2 regions of the Nitratireductor sp. PBL-C9 genome follow, and region 2 is predicted to be linked to the other one. Evidence: predicted binding sites of a transcription regulator. Region 2 holds the regulator's gene; the other holds the start of a gene.
The links. Region 2 encodes PhoB, which activates phosphate uptake and scavenging genes when phosphate is short. Its sites were predicted from a motif close to TGTCATNNANCTGTCAT; they were not measured.
Positions count from the first base shown of each region.

Region 1: a site for PhoB is predicted at 2,689-2,705, ahead of ACRTG1_RS11835 (esterase-like activity of phytase family protein). Genes of this name have one in related genera too.

Region 1 covers NZ_JBPAXW010000005.1:3,666-19,866, forward strand. Annotated here, with positions in the region: gene rpsG (30S ribosomal protein S7) at 1-173, opposite strand, end outside; gene rpsL (30S ribosomal protein S12) at 233-604, opposite strand; gene ACRTG1_RS11830 (transcriptional regulator) at 1,074-1,355, shown strand; gene ACRTG1_RS11835 (esterase-like activity of phytase family protein) at 1,435-2,526, opposite strand; gene rpoC (DNA-directed RNA polymerase subunit beta') at 2,780-6,979, opposite strand; gene rpoB (DNA-directed RNA polymerase subunit beta) at 7,130-11,269, opposite strand; gene rplL (50S ribosomal protein L7/L12) at 11,451-11,828, opposite strand; gene rplJ (50S ribosomal protein L10) at 11,880-12,398, opposite strand; gene rplA (50S ribosomal protein L1) at 12,742-13,446, opposite strand; gene rplK (50S ribosomal protein L11) at 13,451-13,879, opposite strand; gene nusG (transcription termination/antitermination protein NusG) at 14,018-14,545, opposite strand; gene secE (preprotein translocase subunit SecE) at 14,575-14,778, opposite strand; tRNA gene ACRTG1_RS11880 (tRNA-Trp) at 15,110-15,185, opposite strand; gene tuf (elongation factor Tu) at 15,416-16,201, opposite strand, start outside.
Region 2 covers NZ_JBPAXW010000010.1:66,080-82,280, forward strand. Annotated here, with positions in the region: gene ACRTG1_RS20010 (response regulator) at 1-547, shown strand, start outside; gene ACRTG1_RS20015 (DUF1328 domain-containing protein) at 680-847, shown strand; gene ACRTG1_RS20020 (hypothetical protein) at 936-1,277, shown strand; gene phoB (phosphate regulon transcriptional regulator PhoB) at 1,361-2,047, opposite strand; gene phoU (phosphate signaling complex protein PhoU) at 2,084-2,794, opposite strand; gene pstB (phosphate ABC transporter ATP-binding protein PstB) at 2,829-3,644, opposite strand; gene pstA (phosphate ABC transporter permease PstA) at 3,659-4,978, opposite strand; gene pstC (phosphate ABC transporter permease subunit PstC) at 4,975-6,447, opposite strand; gene ACRTG1_RS20050 (substrate-binding domain-containing protein) at 6,554-7,591, opposite strand; gene ACRTG1_RS20055 (response regulator) at 8,146-11,457, opposite strand; gene ACRTG1_RS20060 (hypothetical protein) at 11,725-11,994, shown strand; gene ACRTG1_RS20065 (hypothetical protein) at 12,116-12,424, opposite strand; tRNA gene ACRTG1_RS20070 (tRNA-Glu) at 12,996-13,071, opposite strand; gene ACRTG1_RS20075 (fimbrial protein) at 13,171-13,545, opposite strand; gene ACRTG1_RS20080 (RluA family pseudouridine synthase) at 13,572-14,621, shown strand; gene rpoH (RNA polymerase sigma factor RpoH) at 14,818-15,741, shown strand; gene ACRTG1_RS20090 (hypothetical protein) at 15,853-16,201, opposite strand, start outside.

The DNA.
Region 1 (16,201 bases), on a different contig from region 2:
GGCTCCTGCTTCATCTTGTCTTCTACCTGGTCGAATGCACCGTAAACGATGCGCTCGGCAGCCGACTTCTTGCCATCAAGCATGATGGCGTTCATGAACTTGGTCACAACCGTATCACCGAATTTCGGATCGGGGTTGATCTCTCGTTTTTCTGCACGGTGGCGTCGGGACATGTTTTTCGTCTCTTACCTTCGAGGCCCGGCTCAAAATCAAAGCGCCGAAGCCGGATATCCTACTTCGGACGCTTTGCGCCGTACTTCGAACGACGCTGCTTGCGGTTCTTCACACCCTGGGTGTCAAGCACACCACGGATGATGTGGTAGCGAACACCCGGAAGGTCCTTCACGCGGCCGCCGCGGATCATCACCACGGAGTGCTCCTGAAGGTTATGCCCCTCACCCGGGATATAGCCGATGACCTCGAAGCCATTGGCGAGGCGGATCTTGGCCACCTTACGCATGGCCGAGTTCGGCTTCTTCGGCGTCGTCGTGTAAACACGCGTGCAAACACCCCGCTTCTGCGGGTTGGCCTGCATGGCCGGAACCTTATTGCGCTTAACCGGCGCAATGCGCGGCTTGCGGATCAACTGGTTAACGGTAGGCATCAAACCTTCCCTTGTTACAAATTCCGTGTCTCAAGCCCGAGGGCCGCATCCAGAACAAAAATTTGCTCTACGCACAAATCCAGGCTGCAAACCGCTTTTAACGGTCTTGCCCGGACAAAAAGCAGAGGAAGCGTTTCCGCTTCATGCGCCGCAAATTCTGTCGCTCGCAAAAACGAACCCTGTTTGAGACCTGATCCGGGGCGCGTCGCCCCGAAAGAAAAAGCCTCACATCGGCTCGGACGAAGCGGTAATTACTCGCATGAGGGTTAACCGTCAACCCCGCCGCCAGGATTATCTTGTACCGCAGGCCATCGCCGAGCCAGACAGGGTTAAAACGACAGATTATTTCCCGAAACAGCGCCATTTCGAACCAAAACGGCGCTCCATCTCTGTCATTCTCCAATCCCGCATGCGAGAAGCAGGCTTCATATAGTAAGCGATTGCCGGTTGGCAAGAATCAGGAATCACCATGAGCGAATCTGAACATCGCCCCGTCACCATCATCACCGGCCGGGTCTGGCGCGAAAAGGGTGATGAGAGCGAGGGCGTGCATATCATGCTGCAGGCCCCGGACGACGACACGGCGGTGCGGCTGGCGCTGGAAGCCCTCGCGCGCGAAGGCTACGCGGAAGCCGAGCTGGACCAGATCGGCGACATGCAGGGCGAGCCCGATGAAGAACCACACCTGTCGGCCTGGCAGGGAGCGCTTGAAGGCGAGATCGCAATCGTCACCTTCGACGAACCGGTCTGACCCCTTCACGGATCAGAGACAGGAAGCCCGGCCATCGCGCCGGGCTTCTTCTTTATGAGCGCGCCTCAGTCGTCCCGCTTTACTGAGAAGGCGCATCCAGGGCGAACACCACGAACTGGGTGAACTGGCCGTTCGGGTTGAAATTGTTGTCGGAAGCCAGAACCAGCGTCTTCCGGCCAGCAATGACGGGCCCCCAGGTCAGGGATTCGATGTTGTCCACGTCGAGACCGAAGTCCCCTTCCCCGATCTTCAGAACATGCGTCTTGCTGACCGGCGTGACATCGCGGTCTGCGATGCTGTCAGCACCGAGAATATCGGTCGCACCCGCCGTTTCGACCCGATAGAGATTGATCTCGTTTCCGGTCCCCAGCGCAAAGGAGCGCTCGACCGCGAGAAACGTGCCGGCGTCGATCTCGAGGATCTCCGTCAGACCATTGTCGTTATAGTAAGGCTCGGTTTCCGACTTCTGGTGGATCGTTCCGGTTTCGTAGACATATTCGGCAACCGGCTCGCCGCTTTCGACGTTGAAACCAAGGATACGCGAAGGGCTGCCCGCCTCAAGCGTCGCTTTCGGTCCGTCCTGAACGAGCGCATTCTCGGTCGCGACCCAGATCGTCTCTCCATCGACCGAAAGCGTCAGCCCCTCGAACGCCAGATTGTTGCGAATGCCGCGCTCGCCGGCCTCATCGGGAAGATAAGCGCCGGGGACCGCGAAACTGCGCTTGAACGCGCCGTCCGGTTTGGCCTCAAAGAGCGTCGGATTGCCTTTGGCATCCCGTTCGCTCGACCAGAACACGCTCTGGCGCGCACCATCGTAGCGGATCGCTTCGGGATCGATCGTCTTGGCCGCGAAGGGCTCGCCATTCTCACCCTGCAGCACATGGCTCGAAACAATGTCGACGCCCTTCACGCCGTCTTCCTCGATCACAAGCTTCAGACGGTAGAAGCGCGTCGGCGCTTTCTCCGACCGGTCGTCCGAAATCGCATAGAACAGATCCGCATCCGCGTCGTAGTCCAGGCCGGAAATGCCGCCGAACTCGACACCGGAGATCATGAGACCGCTGGGGAGGACGATTTCGCCGAGATAAGCGGGCTTCATCATGGCTTCGGCATGAGCCAGAGACTGCGCCGAAACGGACAATGCGGCAGCGAGCACTAATTTCCTGAACATGAGGTCTTCTCCGTGAACCGGGCGCGAATGCGCCTCCAGAGCATCGGACCGACGAACCGAAACCGGTTTTCGGCTTATCCGACGCTCCATCGATGGTTTGGATCGCCTTTTGTGCGTCCGGATGAACGCACGGCGATCTGGAGAACCTCATGATGCAGCCGGGTGACAGACACGCGACGATGGCGGTGGACTGCCAAAAGAAAAGCCGGGCACAAGGCCCGGCTTCTGCATTCTCTGAGAAGAGGTCTGCCGATTACTCGGCAGCACTCGTCGTCATGTCGGCGATCATCGGATCCGCCATTTCCACGCCCGAGGTCTTGCGACGCTCGTCCAGGATCAGATCGTCGCGCGAGCGCGCAATCCGGCGAACCTGGCTCATCGCGCCACCCGTACCGGCCGGGATCAGGCGACCGACGATGACGTTTTCCTTCAGGCCCTGCAGCGTGTCGACCTTGCCGGCAACAGCCGCCTCGGTCAGCACGCGGGTGGTCTCCTGGAAGGAGGCCGCGGAGATGAAGGACGGCGTCTGCAGCGAAGCCTTGGTGATGCCAAGCAGGACCGGCTGGCCCTCGGCAGGCTTCTTGCCCTCTTCCACCAACCGGTCGTTGACCTCGTCGAACTCCACGGAGTCGACGTGATCGCCCGGAATGTAGGTCGAGTCGCCCTGTGCCGTGATCTCGATCTTCTGCAGCATCTGGCGAACGATCACCTCGATGTGCTTGTCGTTGATCAACACGCCCTGCAAGCGATAGACCTCCTGGATTTCGTTGACCAGGTAGGAAGCCAGAGCCTCCACGCCCTTGATCGCCAGGATGTCGTGCGGCGCCGGGTTGCCGTCGAGAATGAAGTCGCCCTTCTCGATCTGGTCGCCGTCCTGAAGATGGAACGGCTTGCCCTTGGGAATGAGGTATTCCGCAGGCTCCAGAGTCGCGTCATGCGGCTCGATGATGATGCGGCGCTTGTTCTTGTAGTCGCGGCCGAAGCGAACCGTACCATCGATCTCGGCGATGATGGCGTGATCCTTCGGACGACGGGCCTCGAACAGTTCCGCAACGCGCGGCAGACCACCGGTAATGTCCTTCGTACGGGCACTTTCGGTCGGGATACGTGCAATCACGTCGCCCGGCATCACCTTGGAGCCCGGCTCCACGGAGAGAACCGTTTCCACCGAAAGCAGGAACCGCGCGTCGCCACCACGAGCAAGCTTGGAGATCTTGCCCTTGGAGTCGAGGATCGTCAGAGCCGGCTTCAGGTCGGTGCCGCGCGGCGTCGAACGCCAGTCGATGACCTCGCGCTTCGTGATACCGGTGGATTCGTCGGCGGTTTCCTGAACCGACACGCCATCCACCAGATCCTCGAACGCCACGGTGCCTTCCACTTCGGTGAGCATCGGACGGGTGTAGGGATCCCACTCGGAGATACGCTGACCGCGCTTCACCTTGTCGCCCTCGTCGATGAACAGACGCGAACCGTAGGTCAGGCGGTGGCTAGCACGTTCCTCGCCGTTCTCGTCCATGATGAGAACCGCCATGTTGCGGCCCATCACGATGAGATCGCCTTCGGAGTTGCGCACCACATTGCGGTTGCGAACCTTGACCGTGCCTTCGAAGGAAGCTTCGAGGAACGACTGGTCGACCACCTGCGCCGTACCACCCATGTGGAAGGTACGCATGGTGAGCTGCGTGCCCGGTTCACCGATCGACTGAGCGGCGATGACGCCGACAGCTTCACCGATGTTGACCGGCGTACCGCGTGCAAGGTCACGGCCGTAGCAGACCGCGCAGACGCCGACGCGCACTTCACAGGTCAGCGCCGAGCGGATGCGGACGGACTGGATGCCTGCCTTCTCGATGGCTTCAACGTCACGCTCGTCGATCAGGCGACCGGCAGCAACGATGACTTCTTCGGTTGCCGGATTGATGATGTCATCAAGCGCGGTACGGCCCAGCACGCGCTGGCCGATGGAAGCGACCACCTGACCGGCGTCGACGATCGGCTGCATGGTCAGGCCCTTGTCGGTGCCGCAATCCGGCACGGTGACAATGCAGTCCTGAGCCACGTCAACCAGACGGCGGGTCAGGTAACCCGAGTTAGCCGTCTTCAGAGCCGTGTCGGCCAGACCCTTACGGGCGCCGTGGGTGGAGTTGAAGTACTCCATCACGGTCAGGCCTTCCTTGAAGTTCGAGATGATCGGCGTCTCAATGATGGAGCCATCCGGACGGGCCATCAGGCCGCGCATGCCGGCAAGCTGACGCATCTGCGCCGGCGAACCACGGGCACCGGAGTGCGACATCATGTAGACCGAGTTCATCGGCTTCTGGCGACCGTCATCGTCGAATTCGACCGCCTTAATGCGCTTCATCATCTCGTCGGCGACCTTTTCCGAGCACTTGGCCCAGGCGTCGACGACCTTGTTGTACTTCTCGCCCTGGGTGATCAGGCCGTCATTGTACTGCTGCTCGTATTCCTTCGCGAGCGCCTCCGTCTCGGCCACCAGGTTTTCCTTGGTGTCTGGAATGACCATGTCGTCCTTGCCGAACGAAATGCCGGCGCGGCAGGCATGGCCGAAGCCGAGCTGCATGACGCGGTCACAGAAAATGACCGTCTCTTTCTGACCGCAGTGACGGTAGACCGTGTCGATCATCTTGGAGATGTTCTTCTTGGTCAGTTCCTGGTTGCAGATGTCGAAGGGCACATTGTGGTTCTTCGGCAGAAGCTCGCCAACGATCATACGGCCAGGCGTGGTCTCGTGGATCTGCGATACGGGGTTGCCCTCCGCGTCGACAGTCTTGAAACGGCCCTTGATCTTGGTGTGCAGCGTGACGACGCCGGTCTCGAGTGCGTGATGCAGCTCGCCCATGTCGGCGAACACCATGCCCTCACCCGGTTCGTTCTGGTTCATGATGGACAGGTAGTAGAGTCCGAGAACCATATCCTGCGACGGCACGATGATCGGTGCGCCGGAGGCCGGGTGGAGAATGTTGTTGGTCGACATCATCAGGACGCGCGCTTCAAGCTGCGCTTCGAGCGACAGCGGCACGTGAACGGCCATCTGGTCGCCGTCGAAGTCGGCGTTGAACGCGGTACAGACCAACGGGTGCAGCTGGATCGCCTTGCCTTCGATGAGGGTGGGCTCGAACGCCTGGATGCCCAGACGGTGCAGCGTCGGCGCGCGGTTCAGAAGAACCGGATGCTCGCGGATGACCTCGTCCAGGATATCCCAGACTTCCGGCTTTTCCTTCTCGACCAGCTTCTTCGCCTGCTTGACGGTAGACGAATAGCCCTTCGCGTCGAGACGAGCGTAGATGAACGGCTTGAAGAGCTCCAGAGCCATCTTCTTCGGCAGGCCGCACTGGTGCAGCTTCAGCTCGGGACCGGTCACGATCACCGAACGGCCGGAGTAGTCGACGCGCTTGCCGAGCAGGTTCTGACGGAAGCGGCCCTGCTTGCCCTTGAGCATGTCGGAGAGCGACTTCAGCGGACGCTTGTTGGCACCCGTGATAACGCGGCCGCGGCGGCCGTTGTCGAACAGCGCATCCACGGATTCCTGAAGCATGCGCTTCTCGTTGCGGATGATGATGCCCGGTGCGCGCAGCTCGATCAGACGCTTCAGACGGTTGTTACGGTTGATCACACGACGGTAGAGGTCGTTCAGATCCGAGGTCGCGAAACGACCGCCATCCAGCGGAACCAGCGGACGCAGATCCGGCGGAATGACCGGGACGATCTTCATGATCATCCACTCCGGACGGTTGCCCGACTCCAGGAAGTTCTCGACCACCTTGAGGCGCTTCAGAAGCTTCTTCTGCTTCAGCTCGGACGTGGTGGACGCGAGCTCGGAGCGCAGATCGCCGGCGATCTTCTCCAGTTCCATCGATTCCAGAAGGTGATGGATCGCCTCGGCGCCGATCATGGCGGTGAACTGGTCTTCACCATACTCGTCGACCGCGATCAGATACTCTTCTTCGGAGAGGAGCTGATTTTCCTTAAGCGCCGTCAGACCCGGCTCGGTGACGATGTAGTTCTCGAAATAGAGAACCCGCTCGATGTCCTTCAGGGTCATGTCGAGCAGCGTGCCGATGCGCGACGGCAGCGACTTCAGGAACCAGATGTGAGCGACCGGAGCGGCCAGCTCGATGTGGCCCATACGCTCGCGACGCACCCGCGACAGCGTGACTTCAACGCCGCACTTCTCGCAGATGACGCCCTTGTACTTCATGCGCTTGTACTTGCCGCACAGGCATTCGTAATCCTTGATCGGACCAAAGATGCGCGCGCAGAACAGACCGTCACGCTCGGGCTTGAACGTGCGGTAGTTGATGGTCTCGGGCTTCTTGATCTCGCCATACGACCAGGAAAGAATTTTCTCGGGGCTAGCGAGAGAAATCCTGATCGAATCGAAAGTCTGTGCCGGCGCCTGAGGGTTGAAAAGATTCATGACCTCTTGGTTCATGCCGATCTCCTTTTCGGGACGCATTGTCCCTTTTTCAAACTTCGGTGTTGGCTGCCGCCGCCTGCCTCACCGGTTCAAATGCTCGGCCGCTATGCTGCCGTGCGAACGACGAATGCGTGTCGCGGGCAATCCCGCGACACGCCGTAACGCTTATTCAGCCGCGTCGGGCAGCTGCTCAGCCTCGGATCCTTCAATGCGGGAGTTTTCAAGCTCCACATTGAGACCGAGCGAGCGCATTTCCTTGACGAGAACGTTGAAGCTCTCGGGAATGCCTGCCTCGAACGTGTCGTCGCCGCGCACGATGGCTTCGTAGACCTTGGTACGGCCTGCCACGTCGTCCGACTTCACCGTCAGCATTTCCTGCAGCGTGTAGGCCGCGCCGTAAGCTTCCAGCGCCCAGACCTCCATCTCACCGAAGCGCTGACCGCCGAACTGCGCCTTACCACCCAGCGGCTGCTGGGTAACGAGCGAGTACGGGCCGATCGAACGGGCGTGGATCTTGTCGTCCACCAGGTGATGCAGCTTCAGCATGTAGATGTAGCCCACGGTCACCTGACGGTCGAAGGCTTCGCCCGTACGTCCGTCGTAAAGCGTGACCTGGCCAGAGGTCTTCATACCGGCCAGCTCCAGCATGTCGTTGACGTCAGCCTCATGCGCGCCGTCGAAGACCGGCGTTGCAATCGAAACACCGCGACGCATCTGCTCGCCCAGACGCACGACGCTCTCGTCGTCATACTGGCGAACCGGCTCGTTGCGGTCATTCTCGGGAATGACGGCCTCGATGGTCTGGCGCAACGGCTTGATGTCGCCGCTTTCCTTGTAGCTGTCGATCAGGTCGCCGATCTGCTGCCCCATGCCGGCACAGGCCCAGCCAAGGTGCGTCTCGAGGATCTGTCCGACGTTCATGCGGCTCGGCACGCCAAGCGGGTTCAGCACGATGTCGACATGCTGACCGTCATCAAGGAACGGCATATCTTCAACCGGCACGATGCGCGACACGACACCCTTGTTGCCGTGACGACCGGCCATCTTATCGCCGGGCTGCATCTTGCGCTTAACGGCAACGAAGACCTTGACCATCTTCATCACGCCGGGCGGCATCTCGTCGCCGCGCTGCACCTTCTCGACCTTGTCCATGAAGCGCTGCTCGAGCGCCTTCTTGGACTCGTCATACTGTGCACGCAGCGCTTCGAGCGCTTCCTGCTGCTTCTCGTCCTCGACGGCAAACTGCCACCACTGCGAACGCGGATACTCGCTCAGCGCATCAGCGGAAAGCTCGCTGCCCTTCTTGAAGCCCTTCGGACCGGCGATTGCCTGCTTGCCAACGAGCATGTCGGAAAGGCGCGCGTAGACGTTGCGGTCGAGGATCGACTGCTCGTCGTCACGGTCCTTTGCGAGGCGTTCGATCTCCTCGCGCTCGATAGCCATGGCGCGCTCGTCCTTCTCAACGCCGTGGCGGTTGAAGACGCGCACTTCGACGACCGTGCCATACGTGCCGGGCGGCATACGCATGGAGGTGTCGCGGACATCCGAAGCCTTCTCACCGAAGATGGCGCGCAGAAGCTTCTCTTCCGGCGTCATCGGGCTCTCGCCCTTCGGCGTGATCTTGCCGACGAGAATGTCGCCCGGCTGAACTTCAGCACCGATATAGGTGATGCCGGCTTCGTCGAGGTTCTTCAGCGCTTCTTCCGAAACGTTCGGAATGTCGCGCGTGATTTCTTCCGGTCCAAGCTTCGTATCACGCGCCATCACCTCGAATTCCTCGATGTGAATGGAGGTGAAGACGTCATCGCGAACGATGCGCTCGGACAGAAGGATGGAGTCCTCGTAGTTGTAGCCGTTCCAGGGCATGAACGCGACGAGCACGTTGCGGCCAAGCGCCAGATCACCCAGATCCGTCGACGGACCATCGGCAAGGATGTCGCCCTTGTTGATCCGGTCGCCCACACGCACCAGCGGACGCTGGTTGACGCAGGTGTTCTGGTTGGAACGCTGGAACTTCATCAGACGGTAGATGTCGACGCCGGAGCGCGATGCATCCACATCCTCGGTGGCGCGGATAACGATACGCGTCGCATCCACCTGGTCGACGATGCCCGTACGGCGGGCCGCGATGGCAGCGCCGGAGTCGCGCGCCACGATCGGCTCCATGCCGGTGCCGACGAACGGAGCCTCGGCGCGCACCAGCGGCACGGCCTGACGCTGCATGTTCGAGCCCATCAGTGCGCGGTTGGCGTCATCGTTCTCAAGGAACGGAATGAGCGCTGCCGCGACCGACACGAGCTGCTTGGGCGACACGTCCATCAGATCGACGTTCTCGCGCGGAGCCATCATCACCTCGCCGGCATGGCGGCAGATGACGAATTCATCCGTGAACGCACCATCTTCACCGATCACGGCATTGGCCTGTGCAACGTAGTGCTTGGCCTCTTCCATGGCGGAGAGATAGACGACGTCCTGCGTGACCTTGCCGTCCACGATCTTGCGGTACGGGCTCTCGATGAAGCCGTACTTGTTGACGCGGGCGAAGGTGGCAAGCGAGTTGATCAGACCGATGTTCGGGCCTTCCGGCGTCTCAATCGGGCAGATACGGCCATAGTGGGTCGGGTGCACGTCGCGCACTTCGAAGCCCGCACGCTCACGCGTCAGACCGCCCGGTCCAAGCGCCGAAAGACGACGCTTGTGGGTGATCTCTGAGAGCGGGTTGGTCTGGTCCATGAACTGCGAAAGCTGCGAGGAACCGAAGAACTCGCGCACGGCGGCAGCCGCCGGCTTCGCGTTGATCAGGTCCTGCGGCATGACCGTGTCGATCTCGATCGAGGACATGCGTTCCTTGATCGCACGCTCCATGCGGAGCAGGCCGACGCGGTACTGGTTTTCCATCAGCTCGCCGACGGAACGCACACGGCGGTTGCCGAGATTGTCGATGTCGTCGATCTCGCCCTTGCCGTCGCGAAGCTCAACCAGCGTCTTGACCACGGCGACGATGTCTTCCTTGCGCAGAACGCGCACGGTGTCCTCGGCGTCGAGCTCGAGACGCATGTTCATCTTCACGCGACCAACGGCCGACAGGTCGTAGCGCTCGGCGTCGAAGAACAGCGAATGGAACATCGCTTCGGCCGTCTCAAGCGTGGGCGGCTCGCCCGGGCGCATGACACGGTAGATGTCGAACAGCGCGTCCTGGCGCGACTCGTTCTTGTCGGCAGCCAGCGTGTTGCGGATGTAACCGCCCACATTGACGTGGTCGATGTCCAGGAAGTGGACTTCGTCGACACCGGCTTCCAGAAGAACCTTGAGGGTCTTCTCGTCGATCTCGTCACCGGCCTCGAGGAAGATCTCGCCGGTTTCCATGTTGACGATGTCTTCGGCCAGATAGTTGCCGAGCAGGTCTTCTTCCGTCGCGTGAATGGCCTTGAGGCCCTTCTCTGCAAGCATCTTTGCCTGACGCGCGGTGATCTTCTTGCCGGCTTCAACGACCACTTCGCCGCTGTCCGCGTCGACGAGATCTGCAGTGGCCTTGAGGCCCTTGTAGCGCTCAACCGTATACGGCACGCGCCAGTTCTCACCGTCGCGCTGATAGGTCAGCTGATCGTAGAAGGTGGACAGGATCTCTTCGCCGTCCATGCCCAGCGCCATCAGAAGCGACGTCGCGGGAAGCTTGCGGCGGCGGTCGATACGCGCGTGGACGATGTCCTTGGCGTCGAACTCGATGTCGAGCCAGGAACCGCGATAGGGAATGACGCGCGCGGCAAACAGAAGCTTGCCCGACGAGTGCGACTTGCCCTTGTCGTGGTCGAAGAACACGCCCGGCGAACGGTGCATCTGGGAGACGATGACGCGCTCGGTACCGTTGACGATGAAGGTGCCGTTGGACGTCATGAGCGGCATGTCGCCCATGTAGACGTCCTGCTCCTTGATGTCCTTGATGGACTTGGCGCCGGTGTCCTCATCCACATCGAAGACGATCAGGCGCAGCGTCACCTTGAGCGGCGCAGCGAAAGTAAGATCGCGCTGCCGGCACTCGTCCACATCGAACTTCGGCTCTTCGAACTCGTAGTCCACGAATTCGAGCATCGCCGTACCGGCGAAGTCCGAGATCGGGAACACCGACTTGAACACCGCCTGAAGCCCCTCGTCAGGTCGCCCGCCCTGGGGCTCCTCGACCATCAGGAACTGGTCATAGGATGCCTTCTGAACCTCAATCAGGTTCGGCATCTCCGCAACTTCCGGAATCTTTCCGAAGAATTTGCGTACCCGCCTGCGACCATTAAACGTTTGGGTCTCGGCCATCGTCGCTCCTTGCCCTGCCTGGCTTGCATGCACCACGTGAACCGCCATCCCGGCGGTCAATCCAAACGGATAAAAACCCGTTTCCTGAAAGCCGCTTGCGGCCCACAGGAAAGAGGTTCCGGTTCCGTCTTCAAAGTTCCGGTCCGCGCAGATCGGAAATCCGCGCGGACCGGACGCCGAATTACTTCAGCTCAACTTTAGCGCCAGCGCCTTCAAGCTGACCCTTGATCTTCTCGGCTTCGTCCTTGGACACGCCTTCCTTGATCGGCTTCGGAGCGGACTCAACGAGGTCCTTGGCTTCCTTGAGGCCCAGGCCGGTGATGCCGCGGACTTCCTTGATCACGTTGATCTTCTGTGCGCCTGCATCGGTGAGAACGACGTCGAACTCGGTCTTCTCTTCAGCAGCTTCGCCACCAGCAGCACCGCCTGCAGCAGCAGCAACAGCCACCGGAGCAGCAGCGGAGACGCCCCACTTCTCTTCAAGCATCTTGGAGAGCTCAGCCGCCTCGAGGACGGTCAGGCTCGACAGGTCTTCAACGATCTTAGCAAGATCAGCCATTGTACATTTCCTTTTGTGTTCGAACTGTGTTGTTGGTCTTGAGGACCGGCATCACGCCGCCTCGTCCTTCTTGGAATAGGCGCCAAAGACGCGCGCGAGCTGACCCGCGGGCGCGTTGACAACCTGAGCGATCCGGGTGGCCGGCGTAGAAATCATGCCGACCAGCTTCGCCCTCAGCTCGTCCAGCGACGGCAGCGAGGCAAGAGCCTTCACACCATCGGAATCGAGCGCGGTCTCACCCATGGCACCGCCAAGAATGACAAGCTTGTCATTTGCCTTGGCGAAGTCATTGGCGACCCGAGGAGCGACAACCGGATCGTCCGAATAAGCAATCAGGGTCTGGCCTTCGAAAAGGGCCTGAATGCTCTCGGACGGGGTTCCCTGAAGGGCGATTTTGGCGAGACGGTTTTTCGCAACCTTAACTGTGCCGCCTGCACCGCGCATCTTGGAACGAAGATCGTTCATCTGCGCGACGGTCAGACCGGCATAGTGGGCTACGACGACCGAACCGGTGTTGTTGAACACCTCGTTCAGGTCCGCGACGAATTCGCGTTTTTCCGCTCTGTCCACTGCCTTCTCCATTTGACGGAGTTTCCCGAAGGAAATATCCGCCGGTTTGCCTTTTGCCGCAGGGCATCCGCAAACTCGGATCACCCAAGCGACGCTCGAGGATCCTGTCCCCCTTCGCTGACCGGAAAACCCGGATCAAACAAAAGGCCAACACGGTTCGAACCATCAACCGGAGCCAGGCTCCGTTATCCGGTCCCACCCGTCTCATGCAGGCCCTTTAAAAGTATTAAGGCGAGCCGCCTGCAATCTCGGACAGGATGTTCCGGAAGTTTCCTTCCGGCTTCCAGATCTTGCGATCCGGAAAGTCTTGGGGAAGGCGCCGGAGCGCCCTCCCCGGAATTCATCAGCCTTCGGCCGACAGGCTGCCAACGTCGATGCGCAGACCCGGGCCCATGGTCGAGGTGAGAGCCACCTTCTTCACATAGTTGCCCTTTGCGCCGGCCGGCTTCGCCTTGATCACCGCATCGGTGAAGGCGCGCACGTTCTCGGCAATGGCCTTGGCGTCGAAGGAAGCCTTGCCAACGCCTGCATGCACGATACCGGCCTTCTCGACGCGGAACTCAACGGCGCCGCCCTTGGAAGCCTTGACCGCGCCCGTGACGTCCGGCGTCACGGTGCCGACCTTCGGGTTCGGCATCAGGCCACGCGGGCCAAGCACCTTACCGAGACGGCCGACCAGCGGCATCATGTCCGGCGTTGCAATGCAGCGATCAAAGTTGATCTCGCCCTTCTGGACGCTCTCAACCAGCTCTTCGGCGCCGACGATGTCTGCACCAGCTGCCTTTGCTTCTTCAGCCTTGTCGCCCTTTGCGAAGACGGCAACGCGAACCGTACGGCCCGTGCCGTTCGGCAGGTTGACCACACCGCGGACCATCTGGTCAGCGTGGCGCGGGTCGACGCCGAGGTTCATCGCAACTTCGATGGTCTCGTCGAACTTCGCGGTTGCACGGTCCTTCAGGAGCGCAACGGCCTCATCGAGAGCGTATTCCTTGTCGCGATCAATACCTTCACGGGACTTCGCAACGCGCTTGGAAAGTTTCGTCGCCATATCGTCAGCCCTCCACTTCCAGGCCCATGGAGCGTGCCGAACCTTCGACCATGCGCATGGCTGCTTCGACGTCCGTCGCGTTCAGATCTTTAAGCTTGGCTTCCGCGATCTCGCGAACCTTGTCGCGCGAAATCTTGCCAGCAACCACCTTGCCGGGCTCCTTGGAACCGGACTTCAGGTTGATTGCCTTCTTGAGGAAGTAGCTCACCGGAGGCGTCTTCATCGTGAAGGTGAAGGACTTGTCCTGGTAGTAGGTCACCACGACCGGGATCGGGGATCCCTTTTCCATCTCCTGGGTCTGGGCATTGAATGCCTTACAGAACTCCATGATGTTGATGCCACGCTGACCAAGCGCAGGGCCGATCGGGGGCGACGGCGTAGCCGAACCCGCGGGAACCTGAAGCTTGAGCAGGCCTGCAACTTTCTTAGCCATATCTCATCTGCCTTGTCGTTCTCACCGGCCACCCTGAAAAGAATGTGCCGGCACTGCAGTTTGGTGGTCCGGAAATCAGCGACCGGCTTAGCCGCATTTCCCTTCCACCGATGAAGCCCCGCGCACGGGGCAACACGGTCAGCCCTTTTCGACCTGACCGAATTCCAGATCGACGGGCACTGCCCGTCCGAAGATCGACACCTCGACCTTGAGGCGCGAACGCTCCTCGTCCACTTCCTGAACGAAGCCGTTGAACGAAGCGAACGGACCGTCGGAAACGCGAACCTGCTCGCCGATCTCGAAGGTAACGGAGGGCTTCGGACGCTCCACGCCTTCCTGAACCTGCGTCAGGATGCGCTCTGCCTCGGCTTCGGTAATCGGAACCGGCTTGGCGTCGCCCAGAAAGCCCGTCACCTTCGGGGTGTTCTTGATCATCGAGAAGACAGCGTCGGTGAGCTGCGCCTTCACCAGGACGTAACCCGGGAAGAACTTGCGCTCGGCATCGACCTTGCGACCGCGGCGCACTTCAACGACCTTTTCGGTCGGAACCACGACCTGCTCGATCTTGTTATCAAGACCTTTCTGGCGTGCCTGCTCCTCGATCGACTCTGCGACCTTCTTTTCGAAATTCGAATAAGCGTGGACGATGTACCAACGCGCAGTCATTTCAATCGCACTCCGTCTATCGTCCGCAATCAGGCACCGATACCGAGAATGATCTCGATACCCCAGGCCATGAGCTGATCGGCAGCAAAGAAGAAGATCGCCGCCAGCGTGGCGAATGCGATGACCATTACCGTCGAGATCAGGGTCTCACGCCGCGAGGGCCACGTCACTTTTGCGGTTTCGGACCGAACCTGCTGAAGAAACGTGAAAGGATTCGTGGTTTTCGACGCCATGTGCCGCTCTTGATTCTATCGTCTGGTAACCCAGACTGTTTGTTATCCCCGAACTGGCCGGGAGACGCACCCGAGACCAGGAAAACCCGGCCTTCGGGCAAGAGCAAAATCCGAAAAAGCGAATCGCTTTTCGTAATCCACCCATACGACAAAGGCGCGTAAAGCCGCGTTCCCGGCTCCACGCACCGCGTGTCTGTTCGCCCTACATAGAACCGAAGTTCGATTCTTGCAAGCCCCAACGGAAGCTTCCGACAGGCGCTTACTCAACGAACTCGCTAAATGGGATCTCACCAAACGGGATCTCACGAAACGGCTCTGGCGCAAAATGCGCTGGCAGGGGCAGAGGGGCTCGAACCCCCGACCTGCGGTTTTGGAGACCGCCGCTCTACCAACTGAGCTATACCCCTGCATTCCCGTGCGCTGCTGCACACTGTAGGCAGGCCGCTTCCTAAGGGCTTCCGACGCGTCTGTAAAGAGACTTTAGCGCAGGTTTTGCGCCATCCACGTCATTTGTTTCCCTGAGGGTTTCGTCAAGGCGGATTTCCACCCTGCCCCGGCCCTTTCAAAACAGGCTCCGGGCAAAAGAAAAGGGCGGCCAGAGCCGCCCTTTCCGCATTCAACACTGCCGGGGCAGAGCTTACTCAATGATGGCTGCGACGATGCCGGCGCCGACGGTGCGGCCGCCTTCGCGGATAGCGAAGCGCAGCTTCTCTTCCATCGCGATCGGAACGATCAGCTCGACGTCAACGGCAACGTTGTCGCCAGGCATGACCATCTCGGTGCCTTCCGGAAGATGCACAACACCCGTCACGTCCGTTGTACGGAAGTAGAACTGCGGACGGTAGTTGGTGAAGAACGGCGTGTGACGGCCACCCTCTTCCTTCGTCAGGATGTAGGCTTCTGCCTTGAACTTCGTGTGCGGCTTGACCGAACCGGGCTTGCACAGCACCTGGCCGCGCTCAACGCCTTCACGGTCAACACCACGGATCAGCGCGCCGATGTTGTCGCCTGCTTCACCCTGGTCGAGCAGCTTGCGGAACATTTCAACGCCCGTGCAGGTCGTCTTCGTCGTCGGACGGATGCCAACGATCTCGACTTCCTCGCCGACCTTGATGATGCCGCGCTCGACGCGACCCGTCACAACCGTACCGCGGCCCGAGATCGAGAACACGTCTTCGATCGGCATCAGGAACGGCTGGTCAACCGGACGCTCGGGCGTCGGGATGTAAGCGTCGACTTCTTCCATCAGCTTGCGGATTGCGTCCTCGCCGATCTCCTTGTTGGAGTCTTCGAGAGCTGCAAGAGCCGAGCCCTTGACGATCGGAATGTCGTCGCCCGGGAAGTCGTAGGACGACAGAAGCTCGCGAACCTCGAGCTCAACCAGCTCGAGAAGCTCTTCGTCATCGACCTGGTCGACCTTGTT
Region 2 (16,201 bases):
GGCCATGAGCAACCTTTCTTCGCTCGCGCCCCGTCCGCGTCAGGCCTTCCTGCTGGTGGCCGTAGAGAATTTCCGGCCGGAAGAGGCTGCGGAAATTCTCGAGACGGATATGAAAGGCATCAACACGATGCTGCGCGAAGCCAGCGAGGAGATTTCCCGTCAGGTGGCGACAGACATCCTCATCATCGAGGACGAACCCCTGATCGCCATGGACATCGAGGAAATGGTCGAAAGCCTCGGGCATCGCGTGGTCGGCACGGCCCGCACCCACAAGCAGGCGGTCGAAATGTTTGCCAAGACGCAGCCGAAAATGGTGCTGGCCGACATTCAGCTTGCCGATGGCAGTTCAGGCCTTGATGCGGTGAACGAGATCCTCGACACGGCCACCGTGCCGGTCATCTTCATCACCGCCTTCCCCGAGCGGCTTCTGACGGGCGAGCGCCCGGAACCGACTTTCCTTGTGACCAAGCCGTTCAGCCCGGAAATGGTCAAGGCGCTCATCAGCCAGGCGCTCTTCTTCGATCAGCAGGCGCACGCGGCGGCCTGACAGGCCCCCGCTTCTTCACGCGTTTCTCAAAAAAGCCGCCTCCGGGCGGCTTTTCTTTTGCCCAAAATCTCTCCGGCGGAACCAAATCCGAATGCCAGACGTTTAACCGGCATAACTAAACGGAGAGACAGAATGCTATACTGGGCCCTGATATTCCTTGTCGTCGCGATCATCGCCGGCGCACTCGGTTTCGGCGGAATTGCCGGCGCTTCGGCAGGCATTGCGCAGATCCTCTTCTACATCTTCCTCGCCCTGCTCGCTATCTCGCTGATCATGGGCCTTCTGAAACGCGGTCGCTAAACGGCGACGCACACATAAACGAATGCGGCATAAGCGAACCGGACCATCCATGGCTTCCGTTTCGTGAAGACAATGAAAGGAGAAAGCCATGGAACACATCGCTGCACTTCTTTTGATTGTCGGCTGCTCAGGCAATGTGGGGGCCGGCGACACGCGCGAATGCCAGGAACTGCCCGCCCCCACCCCGGTCTACGAGACGTTTGAGGAGTGCGAGGCGGAGAAGCCGGTTGCAATGCGCGAGCTGGAAACCGAAGCGCCGCAGGTTCTCGCCACCTGCGTCTATGTGGATCCCGCACTTGTCTATGACGATGCGATCCTGGAGTGGGACATCACCAGCAATGGCGAGCTGACAGCTTCCATCGAGCCGGTGACGAGCTTTGCCGTGGCGCAGAACGAGCATGCCCGCCCCGGACACGCCGCCACGAAATAACGGGCCACGAAATAACGGGCGAAGAGCTTCAACGAAAAAGCCCCGGTCGAACCGGGGCTTTTTTAATGGCTGTATCGCGTCTGTCAGGCTTCGCGGATAGCATAGCCCGCGCCGCGAATGGTGCGGATCACATCGGGCAGACGCCCGTGGTTCACGGCCTTGCGCAAACGCCCCACATGCACGTCCACGGTGCGCTCATCGATATAGATCGTCTCGCCCCAGACATTGTCGAGCAGCTGGCTTCGCGAGAAGACGCGGCCGGGATGCTGCATCATGAATTCCAGGAGGCGGAACTCTGTCGGCCCAAGACGGATCTCGTTCTTGCGGCGATAGACACGGTGCGATTCACGGTCGAGCACGATGTCCCCGACCGAAAGAACCGTCGAGAGCACTTCCGGCTTCGCGCGCCGCAGAAGCGCGCGAACACGCGCCACGAATTCCGGCGTCGAGAAAGGCTTCACCAGATAGTCGTCCGCGCCGGTTGAAAGGCCGCGCACGCGGTCGCTTTCCTCGCCACGGGCGGTGAGCATGATGATCGGCAGGCGCTCCGTTTCGGGGCGCATGCGCAGCCGGCGGCACAGCTCGATGCCGGAAACGGCCGGAACCATCCAGTCCAGAACGAGCAGATCGGGTACGTTTTCCTGCAGGCGCACTTCGGCTTCATCGCCGCGAGAGATCATCTCGACCTGATAGCCTTCGGCTTCCAGATTGTACTTGAGCAAGACGCAAAGCGGTTCGTCGTCTTCAACGACCATGACCTTGGGGGCAATCATGGCAGGCATTCTCCTCGGGCAGTCTACGGCCGGTTAGACATCGGATTCGACCGTCATCTGTGTTTCGTCAAGCTTCGGCCGCTGGACCGGAAGCTGGGACCCCGTCACCACATAATAGGCATTTTCGGCGATATTGGTCACATGGTCGCCGATACGCTCAAGATTTTTCGCACAGAACAGGAGGTGCGTGCAGGCCGTGATGTTGCGCGGGTCTTCCATCATGTAGGTGAGGAGTTCGCGGAAAACCGACGTGTACTGAATGTCGATTTCCTCATCCTCGTCGCGCAGCCGGATTAACGCCTCGGCATTGCGCGCCACATAGTGCTCGACCACCGAATTGACCTGTTTCAGCACGAGGCCGGCCATCGCGTCGATGGAATGCGCAAGCGTGCGCGGCGTGGCGCTTTCGCCCACGGCGCCGACGCGCTTGGCGATGTTCTTGGCCAGATCGCCGATGCGCTCGAGATCAGCCGCCATGCGGATGGCGCCCACGACGCTGCGCAGATCCTGCGCCATCGGCTGGCGCTTTGCGATGAGCGTGATGGCGCGCTCATCAAGGTCACGCTGCTTGGCGTCCATGATCGTGTCATCGGAGATGATGCGCTGTGCAAGCGCCGTATCGGAGTGCAGTAGCGCCCTGGTGGAAGCGCGCGTCATCTCGCCGGAGAGATCGCCCATGTCGCGGATGAGGCGGTCGATTTCACCGAGTTCCTCATCGAAGGAGCTGACTGTGTGCTCGCCCATGGTCTGGTTCCTTATCTGTGCGTTTGCCGCGCCGTCAGCCGAAGCGTCCGGTGATGTAATCCTGGGTGCGCTTGTCATCCGGATTGGTGAACATCTTGTCCGTCGGGCCTTCCTCGACCAGATTGCCGAGATGGAACATGGCCGTGCGCTGCGAGACGCGGGCCGCCTGCTGCATGGAGTGCGTGACGATCACGATCGTGTAGTTCTCGCGCAGCTCGTCAATCAGCTCTTCCACCTTGGCGGTGGCGATGGGATCGAGCGCCGAGCAGGGCTCGTCCATCAGGATCACTTCCGGCGACACGGCAATGGCGCGCGCGATGCATAAGCGCTGCTGCTGACCACCGGAAAGACCGGTGCCGGGCTCATGCAGGCGGTCCTTCACCTCATTGAAGAGGCCAGCCTTCTGGAGACTCGCTTCCACGACCTCGTCGAACTCCGACTTCTTCGTCGCCAGACCGTGAATGCGCGGACCGTAGGCGATGTTCTCGTAGATCGACTTGGGGAACGGATTGGGCTTCTGGAAGACCATGCCGACCCGGGCGCGCAGCTCCACCACATCGATGCGGGGATCGTAGATATCCTCGCCATCGAGCGTGATCTTGCCGGTGATCCGGGCAATGTCGATCGTGTCGTTCATGCGGTTCAGGCAGCGCAGGAACGTGGATTTGCCACAGCCCGAGGGGCCGATCAGCGCGGTCACCTGGTTTTCGCGCACGTCGAGATTGACGCCGAACAGCGCCTGTTTCTCGCCGTAGAAGACGCAGACGTCTTCACCGCGCATCTTGAGGGTGTCCGAGTTCTGGCTCGCATCCAGTGCTTCTTCAACAGCAGCATCAGTGAGCATGTTCATGTCCTTCCACTCCGTTACCAGCGACGCTCGACGCGCCGCCGCAGAATAATGGCGGTAATGTTCATCACGGCGAGGAACAGCAACAACACCATGATAGCGCCCGAGGTGCGCTCGACAAACGCGCGTTCGGCCTCGTTCGCCCACATGTAGATCTGAACCGGCAGCGCCGTAGCGGGATCGAGCGGCGTGGTCGGGTAATCAGCCACGAAGGCCACCATGCCGATCAGAAGCAGCGGTGCGGTTTCGCCAAGCGCCTGCGCCAGACCGATGATCGTGCCCGTGAGAATGCCGGGCGCGGCCAGCGGCAGCACATGGTGAAACACCGTCTGGGTGCGCGAAGCGCCGAGGCCGAGAGCTGCCGCACGGATGGAGGGCGGCACGGCCCGCAGCGCTGCGCGCGTTGCGATGATGATCGTCGGCAGGGTCATCAGCGTCAGCACGAGGCCGCCCACCAGAGAGGCGGAGCGCGGCAGATGCATGAAGTTGATGAACACGGCCAGGCCCAGAAGACCGAAGACGATGGACGGCACGGCCGCCAGATTGTTGATGTTGACCTCGATAAGATCGGTCAGCTTGTTCTGTGGTGCGAACTCTTCAAGATAGATCGAAGCGGCAACGCCAATGGGCAGCGCCAGAAGCAGCACGATCATCATCATGTAGAGCGAACCGACGATGGCCACGCCCATGCCGGCCGTTTCAGGGCGGCTTGATGCGCCACGGGTGAAGAGACCGGTGTTGAAGCGCTGCTCCAGAACCCCGTCCGCTTCCATCGTGCGGATCCATGTGAGCTGCTGGTCGGAAACCTTTCGGCGGCTTTCATCCACCTCAAGATTGACCTGCCCCTTCACGGCGGAATCGACATCGCCGCTCGCCAGCACCCAAACATTCCGTGTCGTGCCGATGATCGCGGGATCGGACACCACCATGTCGCGCAGCTGCGTGCGCACGCCATTGGAGATGAGCCCGCCCACTTCGCGAACCAGCTTGCGGTCTTCGGGATCAACCCCGAGTTTCGCCACAAGCGCTTCGGTCGCAAGCTTGGGATAATTGGCCGTCAGAAGCTTGTTTGGATCGGTCGCGCGCTCGCCATTCGGGTCGATCACGCTCTCGGCGAAGGTGACGTCCAGATTGATCGAGGTCTGCCAGAAGGCGGTGTAGCCATTGGAAACCACCGACCACAGGAGCGCAGCCAGGAAGAAGAGGCCGACGGCGATGGCCGCCACGCCATACATCCTGAAGCGCTGCTCTGCCGCATAACGCTTCTTGATGCCGATGTCGCGCCGCGCGGCGGCTGCGCGGGGGGCGTTGCCCCCTTTGTAGACAGCGTCGCTCATTCGTATTGCTCCCGGTATTTGCGCACGATGTAGAGCGCGAAGACATTCATGCCGAGCGTGAGCACGAACAGGGTCATGCCCAGTGCGAAGGCCACCAGCGTCTGCGGAGAGGTGAACTCCAGGTCGCCGGTAAGCTGGTTGACGATCTTGACGGTGATCGTCGTCATCGCTTCGAACGGGTTGAGCGTGAGATTTGCGGCAACGCCGGCGGCCAGAACCACGATCATGGTCTCACCGATGGCGCGTGACGCCGTAAGCAGAAGCGCACCGACAATGCCCGGCAGAGCCGCCGGCAGGATGACGCGCTTGATCGTCTCGGACCGCGTTGCGCCAAGGCCGAGCGAACCGTCGCGCATGGCGCGCGGAACAGCGGTGATGATGTCATCGGACAGCGAGGACACGAACGGGATGAGCATGATGCCCATCACGAGGCCGGCCGTCAGAACGCTCTGCGCCTGAATGAAGCCCGGACCGCCGGCAATCGCCGCGCTGATGTCGCGCAGGAACGGGCCGACCGTGACCATGGCGAAGAAGCCGTAGACGATGGTCGGGATGCCGGCCAGAACCTCAAGCAGCGGCTTGACCACCGAACGCACCCGCTTGGACGCATATTCGGCCATGTAGATCGCCGCCATGAGACCGACGGGCACGGCAAACAGCATGGCCACGAAGGCGATGTAGACCGTGCCGGCAAGAAGCGGGATGAGGCCGAACTGGCCTTCCTGCGCCTCTGCGCCTGCGGCCGCAAAGCGCGGATCCCAGACCGTTCCGAGGAAGAAGTTGCTCAGCGAAACCGAGCGGAAGAAATGGATCGTCTCGAACAGCATCGAGAACACGATGCCCACCGTCGTCAGAATGGCGATGGTGGATGCGGCCAGAAGGCCCCAGGTGATGACGCGCTCGACATTGTTGCGGGCGCGGCTGCGCGGGCGAACGCTTCTCAGGCCAAGATAGGCGCCACCCAGTGCGATGAGGATCGCCAGCACGGTGCCGATCATCGCCGCATTGTCCTGCATCGCATTCAGATCGAGCGCGATGGGGATCATGTAGTCCTGCGTGTCGGAGGCAAGCGCCACGCCGCGTTCGGCAAGGATCGGACGCAGCTCTTCAAAGCTCTGCGGCACCTGGGCGAAAGCGGGGTCGCCTTCAATCCGGCGCAGGCCTTCGGCAAGATTGTGCACCATGCCCAGCGCCAGCGAACGGCTCGCAATCGCGCTGTCTTCGGTCTGCGCAGGCAGTTGTTCGCTTACCGCGCGATCCACATAGGCATAGCTGCCGGCCGACCAGGCCGCCATGAAGAACAGCGCCGGCAGAACCGCAAGAAGAAACACCCACCAGCCATGGTAGTGCGCCCGCGAATGCGGCTTTTCAGTCGCGGTTGCGATCTGGTTCTTCGCGCGCGCATTGCCGAGCACATAACCGACAACGCCAATGAACACGATGATCGTAAGGAGAAGTCCCCAGGACACAAAGCCTCCTCGCCGGCAGGAACCGGCAGCGTCATTCAGACCAATTTCGCAGAGACGAAAACGCAGGCGGCCAATGAGCCGCCTGCGTCGTCATGCGAAAACCGGATTACATGGTCTCGCCAGCGGAGAAAGCTTCGCGCTGTGCGTCGCGCTCTGCATCCGGAGCCGGAACCAGGCCGTAATCGGCAAGCGGGCTCTCCGGGCCGACCATCTGGTCGTCGAGGAAGAACTCAACATATTCCTTGAGGCCCGGAACAACGCCGATGTGCGCCTTCTTCACGTAGAACTGAAGCGGACGCGACACCGGATACTCACCGGTCGAGATGGTCTCGACGGTCGGCGTGACACCGTTGATCGTTGCGACCTTCAGCTTGTCGGCATTGTTCTCGTAGAAGGAGAGGCCGAACACGCCAACGCCGGTCTTGTTGGCGTCGATGCGAGCGAGGGTCTCGGTGTAGTCGCCGTCGATGTCGACCGCGCCGCCATCCTTGCGGACCGCGATGCAGGCGTCTTCAGCGGCGTCTTCGTCCAGGCCAGCCTCTTCAGCAGCCTTCAGACCGCCAGCAGCTTCACAGCCAGCAGCGAGAACCTTCTCTTCGAAGACTTCGCGGGTGCCGTGCTTCTCACCCGGGATGTAGGCAGCAATGTCCCACTCCGGCAGGTCCGGATTGACTTCGTTCCACTTCTTGTAGGGGTTGTCGACGAGCTTGCCGTCAACAGCAACCTTGGCAGCCAGCGCCTTGTAGACGTCGATCGGCTCGAGCGCCCAGTCCTGGCCCTGGATGTCGGTGGCGAAGACGATGCCGTCATAGCCGAACTGGACTTCCTGGATTTCCTTCACGCCGTTTTCGGCGCAGGCAGCAACTTCCTTTTCGCGGATTTTGCGCGAAGCGTTGGCGATGTCGATCGTGTCTTCACCGACGCCCTTGCAGAACTCCTTCAGGCCAGCGGAGGAACCGCCGGACTCGACGACAGGCGTCTTGAAGCTCGGGAAGGTCTCGCCGAAGTTCTCGGCAACGATCTTCGCGTAGGGGAGAACGGTCGACGAACCGGCAATCTGGACCTGATCGCGGGCCGCAGCCGCACCGACCGCACCGACAAGGGCGATCGTGGCCGCCGAAGCGGTGAGGAGGAATTTGTTCATTGGAGACAGCTCCCTGTTCGGAATTCGGTCAGACGCCCTCTCGGCGTCGGGGAGCGGAATAACAACTCTGTGTAACAGTTCCATGACACTTACATGTCAGCCCGATTACGTATGAGAAAACCGTTGTTTCTCAGACTATTCGCCCATCAGGACGACAGAAGGCGCAGATCGGACAAGACAGACGCCGTCGCATGGAAACTGTCATATGAAGGGAAGAAACAGGTTCTGGCCGAGGGGCAAGGAGCCTGGTCCAGACTTGGCCGAAAGCCTGTTGGACCCGCTTAAAAAGCCGGGCGGGGGAAAGCCTGAGAAAGGCAAATCACACTTGGCTGGGTTAAAAACCCGGATAGATCCTGTTGGGGCTCGTTTGGACCACCCATGGCCCTGTGGATCTCCGCCCGCCCGGAAGCCTGATAGGTCAACCAGCGACCAATCATTTCAACTTTAATGAGAGGTTTAAGTTTATTATATGGCGCGATCACGCCAGTCGGCGTCGCTTTCAGAAAATTTGAATAAAAATGTTGCCCTACAGGCAGTTAGCAATCAAAGCCGGCTCATTTCAAGATTGAATTTCTGCGCGGATGTTTCACCCAGGAGTTGATCTTATCCATCAGCGCGCGCGGACTGATCGGCTTGGAAAGATAATCGTCCATCCCGGATTCCAGGCACAGATCACGATCACCTTTCAGGGCGTGCGCAGTCACACCGATAATGGGAACGCGCGTTCGCGCGACCTTCTCAAGCCGGCGGATCTCCCGCGTTGCCTCCAGCCCGTTCATCTCCGGCATTGAGACATCCATCAAAACCAGGTGCGGCTGGCTGTGCTCCCACGCCTCAACCGCCAGCCGGCCATTGTCGACAATCTCGAAGGAAAGCCCCGCTTCGCTCAGGATCTGGCGGAAGACAAGCTGGTTCACCTCATTGTCTTCAGCAACGAGCACATCGATGCCGCCCATTGCGGTAACCGGCGGTTCCGGCTCGGAGATGAAGGTTGCAGGCTCCACTTCATCGGACCGGACTTCCGGCTCCGCAGCGACTTCCACGCCGTCACCCCCCTCGTCTTCTCGACCGCCATGAATGGCCTTGACCACGGCATCCAGAAGCGCCGAGGCGCGCGCCGGCTTGATGAGATGCGAGGCGATGGACAGGTCGCGCGCGCCAAAACCGGACAGAGACTGATCAACGGAGGTGAGCAGCACCACCGGCGTGTGCGCAATTTCGGGTTCGGCGCGGATGGCCTCCACCATGTCGAGCCCGTTCATGCCCGGCATCTGATAATCCACGACCACACAGTCGACCCGCAGCCCGAGCTCCGTGGACACTCTCAGAACGTTCAGCGCCTCCACTGCCCCTTCGGCAACGCAGGCATCGAAGCCCCAATGGGCCATCTGCTCGCCGAGGATCATACGGTTGACGGCATTGTCATCGACGACGAGAACTCGGGCGTGTGAAACGTCGCCGGGGGCCGAGGGCTGGGGCGCCGCATCCGTGGCCTTCGGCAGCGTCAGGGTGAACCAGAAGGTCGAGCCGCGCCCTTCGACGCTCTCGACGCCGATTTCGCCGCCCATGAGATCCACAAGCCGCGAGGTGATCGCGAGCCCCAGCCCCGTGCCTTCGTGACGGCGGGTGGAAGAGGCATCAACCTGGCTGAATTTCTCGAACACCAGTGCGAGCTTTTCCCTCGGAATGCCAATGCCCGTATCCGTCACCGAGAATTGCAGATCGACCCTGCCGTCCTCCGTCTCCTGGCCGCTGACATTGACGAGAACATGCCCCTTCTCGGTGAATTTCACGGCATTGCCGACGAGATTGGTCAGGATCTGCCGGATGCGACCGACATCGCCCACGACCGCGCGCGACAGCCCCGGCGCCACACGCACGATCAGCTCCAGATCCTTTTCCTTGGCCCGTGACGACATCAGGGTCACCACATCGCCGACGGCCTCCCCCAGATGAAACGGACCTGCATCCAGAACAATGTGCCCGGCATCGATCTTCGAGAAGTCGAGAATGTCATTGATGATGTTGAGCAGCGCATTGCCCGATTTCAGGATAATGTCGGCGAATGTCTTCTGCTTCGCCGAAAGGTCCGTCTTGGCAAGCAACTCTGCCATGCCGAGAACGCCATTCATGGGCGTGCGGATTTCATGGCTCATATTGGCCAGGAACTCAGACTTCGCCCGGTCCGCGATGATCGCTTCCTCACGGGCGCTGCGGAGTTCTTCCTCGCGCTGCTTGAGTTCGCTGATATCAACGCGCACGCCGACAAATGTGCCGTCTTCGGTCCGGGTATCGATCGCCTTGAACCAGCGGCCATTGGCATGGCTGCGCTCAAACACCCGGTGACGAACCTGATAGGACCGGAGATAGCCTTCGATCCAGGCTTCGGGATCGACATCATAAAGCGCATCGAGGTCCGGATCGCCGCTCTGGCGAAAATATCCCGCCTCATGTGCAAGCAGCACCGCATCGCGCAGGGTCTTGCCGGGCTGCATGGCCGGGATCATCGCCGGCAGGGCCTCGTGCAGCTTGCGATTGGCCAGCACATAATGATCATCACGGTCATAAATGACGACGCCTGCCGGCAGGGATTCAAGCACTTCTGCAAGCTGCCGCCGCGCGTCTTCGGCATCGTTCTCGCGCTTGCGGATGTCAGAGATGTCGAACAGCGCGCCGACCACATAGGGCTTGCCGCTCTGCGTTTCGACACGATGCTTCCGCACGATGCGGTAATTGCCGATGCCCGGCTGCTCGAAATCCTCTTCGATCTCGTAATCTTCGCTCGTGTCGAGAACGCGCTGCTCGCTTTCCTCGAACGCACTTGCCAGTTCCGGGGAGACGAAATCGATCGCCCGTTTGCCCAGAATGTCCGGCACATCATCGCCGAGCGTGCGCTTGAACGCGCGGTTCACCAGAACGAAACGCAGGTCCTGATCCTTGGCGAAAACCGGATTGGGCAACTCGTTGAGAATGGCCTCGGCGAGTTTCGCCTTCTCAAGGGCGTCGGCGAGGGCATCTTCATGCCGCTTGAGCCTTGTGATGTCTGTGCAGATGCCGATCCGGCCACCATCCACCAGCCGCTTCTCGCGGTGCATGATCCAGCGGCCGTCATGAAAGCGGAGCACGCTTTCGAAGGCCTCTTCGCTCTGCCGCAGGTCAAGAACCTGCCGTATCCAGGCATCCGCCCCCAGCCCTTCGGTTGACCAGATCTCCCGCGTGACGCCGGCCCACAAAAGCGCCTCGAACGAGGTTCCGGGCCGGATCACATCTTCCAGCCCGGCATACATCTCGATCATCGCCCGGTTGCTGAGCACCAGACAGTCATCGGCATCGTAATAGCAGAAGGCGTCATGAGTAACGTCAAGCGCCGCCATCAGCCGGGTCAGATGCCCATCCGCGCCGCTGAAGCGAAATGGCAGCGGCGCCCCGTCGCCCTCATCATCATTCGCCCCGTTTCGCAGGCAATCCATGGTCGACGTCACATTGTGCGCGACGCCCCGGTAACCCAGAAATTCTCCCCGCTCATCGAAGCGCGGAAAACCGGAAACGGAGATCCAGCGGCACTGCTCCGCGCCCCCCACGAGATCGTAGATGAACTGGCTGAAGGGTTTACGCGCGGCCAGCAGGGCTTCATGCGCCTCAACATCGCTGACCGGATGGAAGGCATTGCGGGCAAGCGTGATGCGCGAGCGGCCGAGAAAGCGCTCCGGTTTCAGCCCCGTGACGCTTTCGAATTCCCCGGAGATCCAGACAAGCCGGTGCTGCCGGTCGGTTTCCCAAACCCAGCCGGCAGCCGACCGAAGCAGTTCGGTCAGCTCATCACCGGAAAATCTCTGCGCGAAACCTGCGCCTTCGCCGGTCTCCAAACTCAGTTGCTCCCTTCAGAGGCACATAGCGATAGATATGCGCATGCACCACGTATGCTCAGCCTGACGGTCAAGCCCTGACGATATGCTAACCATAAAGTCGATTCGCACCAATATGACAGGCGGAGCTTGCCTCTCGCTGGAGTGTGCGCCCACCAGATCATGCCTTGAGCTGGATCTGAACCGGGAGTGAATAGCGATTACAGTACAGGTTCAGGTGAATTCGGCTTTTCTACCTGCAGGGGCATAAAACTTCTGGAGGACTTCATGAAAAGCGTAATGCAAAAACTCGCTATCGCGCTGGTCGCCATCGGCGCAATGGCCACCACCGCACAGGCTGCCACCGGCACCAAGCATTATGGAAAATGCTACGTGAAGGAAATGTACGGCGGCCGTGAAGTAACCAATGCCTATAGCTGTCAGGCTGCAAATGTCAGTTGCCCGAACCCCGAATGGGGCGGCGAATGTACCGTCGACGGCAAGCTGGGCACGTTCAGCGATGGCGAGCGCGCACGCCGCAACGACAAGGCACTATAGAGCTTGCACCGACGCAATACGTCTCCGCTTCCTGAGGAGCGGAGACGACACGCCAGATTGCCCCTGCGTTTCGCTCACCCAGCCGCGCCGCATTCGGCAGAGACAGCTTCCCTTCCGGGCCTTACGCCCAGATTGCAAGCAGCAGCGACACCGCTACACCAATGCCCAGATTGAAGATCCAGAACATCTTGCTGGAGACTGCCTCGCGAAAGGGCGTCCCCCTGGTCATTCGCCAGCCGATCCAGCCACCGGCCAGAAAAGCCTGCAGCATCAGATAAACGACCAGCACAAAGGCTCGAAGATCCAGCCAGCCTCTGGAAGGAACCAGTTCGGTCAACAGCGGAAAACTCACGAGCATGGTGGCGAACGACCAGCCCGCGCCCATCAACAGCACGATCAAAAGCGCCTTGACCCAGCCAAGCACCGCCACCCCGTATTGCCCCGCACTCATCCGCCCACCTGTTCAATGCTGCATGCTCGCCTGCAAACGCAATCGCGCATCCGCCGGCGATTCGCCCTGAGGGGCAAGATGTATTGATGGTTTTCAGGCAATTGTGCTGGAAATGCGGTGTGATGTTCTTCCGCCCGCAACACAAAATACGGACCGGAAAGGATCAAAGCCGACACGCGCGCCGGGAAACTCTGACGTTGCTTCGGTCAGCCCGGGATCTGCGCCCTCAGCGCCCGATCATAACCTCCGACTTCCTCAGCCCCGGGCGAAGCACCCGCATTTCCGGCACGGTTCTTTTCGCTGAGTTGCGCGGGCGATTGATCGTCTTTCACCGTCTGATCATCTCCGGACGCCACCTGATTGTGGGCACAGCCCGCAAGAAGAGCGAGAACAGGCAAGGCGACGCATAAGCGGATCATGGCAATGTCCTTCGGCTTCCACCCAATGACGCAGCGTAAGACGAACGCACGGTTTGGGTAAATGGCTGAAGCATCAGACGGACAACTGCCCGGCCGCACCGTTAATGAAAGGTTATGCTAAAGAGGAGAAGTGGCACTCCCAAGGGGACTCGAACCCCTGTTTCCGCCGTGAGAGGGCGGCGTCCTAGACCGCTAGACGATGGGAGCGCAGCGATTGCGGCGATATAGGCGCGTTCGCGGCCGAATGCAACAGCCGTTTTGCGATCTTTGTGAATTCGGCCAAGTTTTTTTGGCCGACCCCGATCATCAGGGCTGCAACGTAAACCGTGCGGCCATGATACCGTTCGAAAGATCGTAAAGACGAAGCTCTTCACCGCCATCGGCCAGGCGCACATGCAGGGAGATCCGCGCGCCGTCGAGCGACTGCGAAAGAACCCGTGCGCCCTCAGGCAGATCGATCACGCCTTCCATGGCGTCACCCGGCAGGGCAATCGCGGCCGCCGGCTCCTCCGGCTTCTCGCTCAGCGTCTTGTAGACAAAGGCGAGCACGACCGCCATAACCGCGGTGAACAGAATGGCCAGATTGATGCCCATGAAGCGGACCATCTTGCGGCGCACTCGCTCGGCTGCCGGATCGAGCGTCTCCTGCTCCGGGGTTTCCTGTTCTTCTGGCGTGGCCATGTCTCACCGTTTTGAAAGCAATCTCAATGCGCGATCCTGATACCGAAGACCACAACGAATGGGAAGACGCAGACGCAAGCAAAGCGTTCACCGTTGACCCCGAAGACGCCGGAGAGCGGCTTGATCGCTGGCTTTCGGGCCGGCTGGGCGCGGCGGTTTCACGCAGCCGCCTGCAGTCGCTCATTCGCGCAGGCGCCGTACGCTGCGACGAAGTCCCGGTCACCGAGACCAAGCACAAGGTCGCGGAAGGCGAGGTCTACGCCCTCATCGTGCCCGAGGCGGAGCCGGCGGAACCGGAACCCGAGCCCATCCCGCTCGATGTTCTCTATGAAGACGCCTCGCTGATCGTCATCAACAAACCGGCTGGCCTCGTGGTGCACCCCGCCCCCGGCAACTGGTCGGGCACTCTGGTCAATGCGCTGCTTCACCATTGCGGCGACAGCCTTGCCGGCATTGGCGGCGTGCGCCGCCCCGGCATTGTTCATCGCCTCGACCGCGACACGACAGGCGTGATGGTCGTCGCCAAGACCGACAATGCCCACCGCCTCCTGTCGGAAGCCTTTGCCGATCACGGTCGCAGCGGCGACCTGGAACGCGCCTATACCGCCCTTGTCTGGGGCGCGCCGGAGCGCATGGCAGGCACAATCGACGCACCGCTTGGCCGCCATGCACAGAGCCGCACGCTGCGCGCCGTGGTGCCCGCCGGCCGCAGCGACGCACGCCACGCCGTCACCCGCTACAGGGTGCAGAAGCGCTATGGAACCGACGGCGCGGGCAATGCATTTGCTGCACGTGTGGAATGCCGGCTGGAAACCGGACGCACGCACCAGATCCGCGTGCACATGGCGCATATCGGCCACCCGCTCATCGGCGACCGGGATTACGCCCGCGCCTTCCGCACCAAGGCCAACAGGTTACCCGAGGAGATACGCCCCACAGTCGCCGCTTTTCCGCGTCAGGCTCTGCATGCTCACCTCCTCGCCTTCCGGCATCCGGAAACCGAAGAACTGATGCGTTTCGAGGCCGATCTGCCCGCCGATCTGCTGGCATTGACAAAGGCACTTGATATTTTGTAATAGTCGGTACAATAATAGTGTCCACCATCTGGTGACACAATGTTGACAGCAGAGTGAGACTTTAACTGTCGGGAATCGTTCCTATATGGGATATGGTGCGGTGCATCAAAGATGATCGCGCTGTTTCCCATCCCAGCAAACGCCAAGACATAAGGCGTCCCCGCATGAGGGCGGATCCGGCAAAGGAGGGTGCTTAATGGCCCAGACATTACCCAGCGTCGCCACGGGCGAAGGCGGTCTGACCCGCTACCTGGAGGAAATTCGCCGTTTCCCCATGCTGCAGCCCGAAGAAGAGTACATGCTTGCGAAGCGCTATTCGGAGCATGACGACACGGCGGCTGCGCACAGGCTCGTGACAAGCCACCTGCGCCTCGTGGCCAAGATCGCCATGGGGTATCGCGGTTATGGCCTGCCGATCGGCGAAGTCATTTCCGAAGGCAATGTCGGCCTCATGCAGGCCGTCAAGAAATTCGAACCGGAGCGCGGCTTCCGCCTCGCCACCTATGCGATGTGGTGGATCAAGGCCTCGATCCAGGAATATATCCTGCGTTCGTGGAGCCTCGTGAAGATGGGCACCACGGCCAACCAGAAACGACTGTTCTTCAACCTGCGCAAGGTGAAGAGCAAGATTCAGGCGCTCGATGACGGCGACCTGAACCCCGAGCAGGTTTCCGAAATCGCCACCCGTCTCAAAGTGAGCGAGGAAGAAGTCGTGTCGATGAACCGTCGCCTGTCGGGCGATGCGTCCCTCAACGCGCCGATCCGCGCCACGGAAGGCGAGTCCGGCGAGTGGCAGGACTGGCTGGTGGATGACGGCGAGAGCCAGGAAGACATGCTGGCCGAACAGGATGAGCTGGAAACACGCCGCCAGATGCTTGGCGACGCCATGTCCGTGCTCAACGATCGCGAGAAGCGCATCTTCCAGGCACGGCGTCTTTCCGAAGACCCGCTGACGCTGGAAGAACTGTCGGGCGAGTTCGACATCAGCCGCGAGCGCGTTCGCCAGATCGAGGTCCGCGCCTTCGAGAAGGTGCAGGAAGCGGTGCAGAATTCGGCCCGCCAGCAGGCGCTGGCTGCGAAGACACTGGCCGCCGAGGCCCATCGGCAGGCAGGTGCCTGAACGCGCCTTCCGCAATTGAGAATGAAAAAAGCCGGCGGTGATCCCGCCGGCTTTTTTGTTTCATCGAATTTCACGCCAGCCGTCAGACAGGGCGCCTGACTGCAAGTGGCTCTAGCCGCTCGTCGCGTTCTGCCAGGCTGCCAGAACATCGTTGAAGACCTTCTCGCCTGGAATGCCCTTCTCAAGGGTGATGAGCGCACGCCGTCCGGACTTGTAGACGATGGGAATGTCGATCCAGCGCTGGCGACGCAGCAGCAGAAGATTGGTCTCGATATCGGCCGCGCTGTCGCTGAGCGCCACGAGGAAGAAGCCATCTGCAATCTTGGCCGGAATGCCAAGCAGCGGATTGCCCGTATCCTGCTCGGAGCGCTTCAGGGAAACGCGCAGGACATTGTCGATGCTGCCGCCCTCGAACTCGTCGGGCGTCAGGAAAATCACTTCCATGATGTGGCTTGCCGGC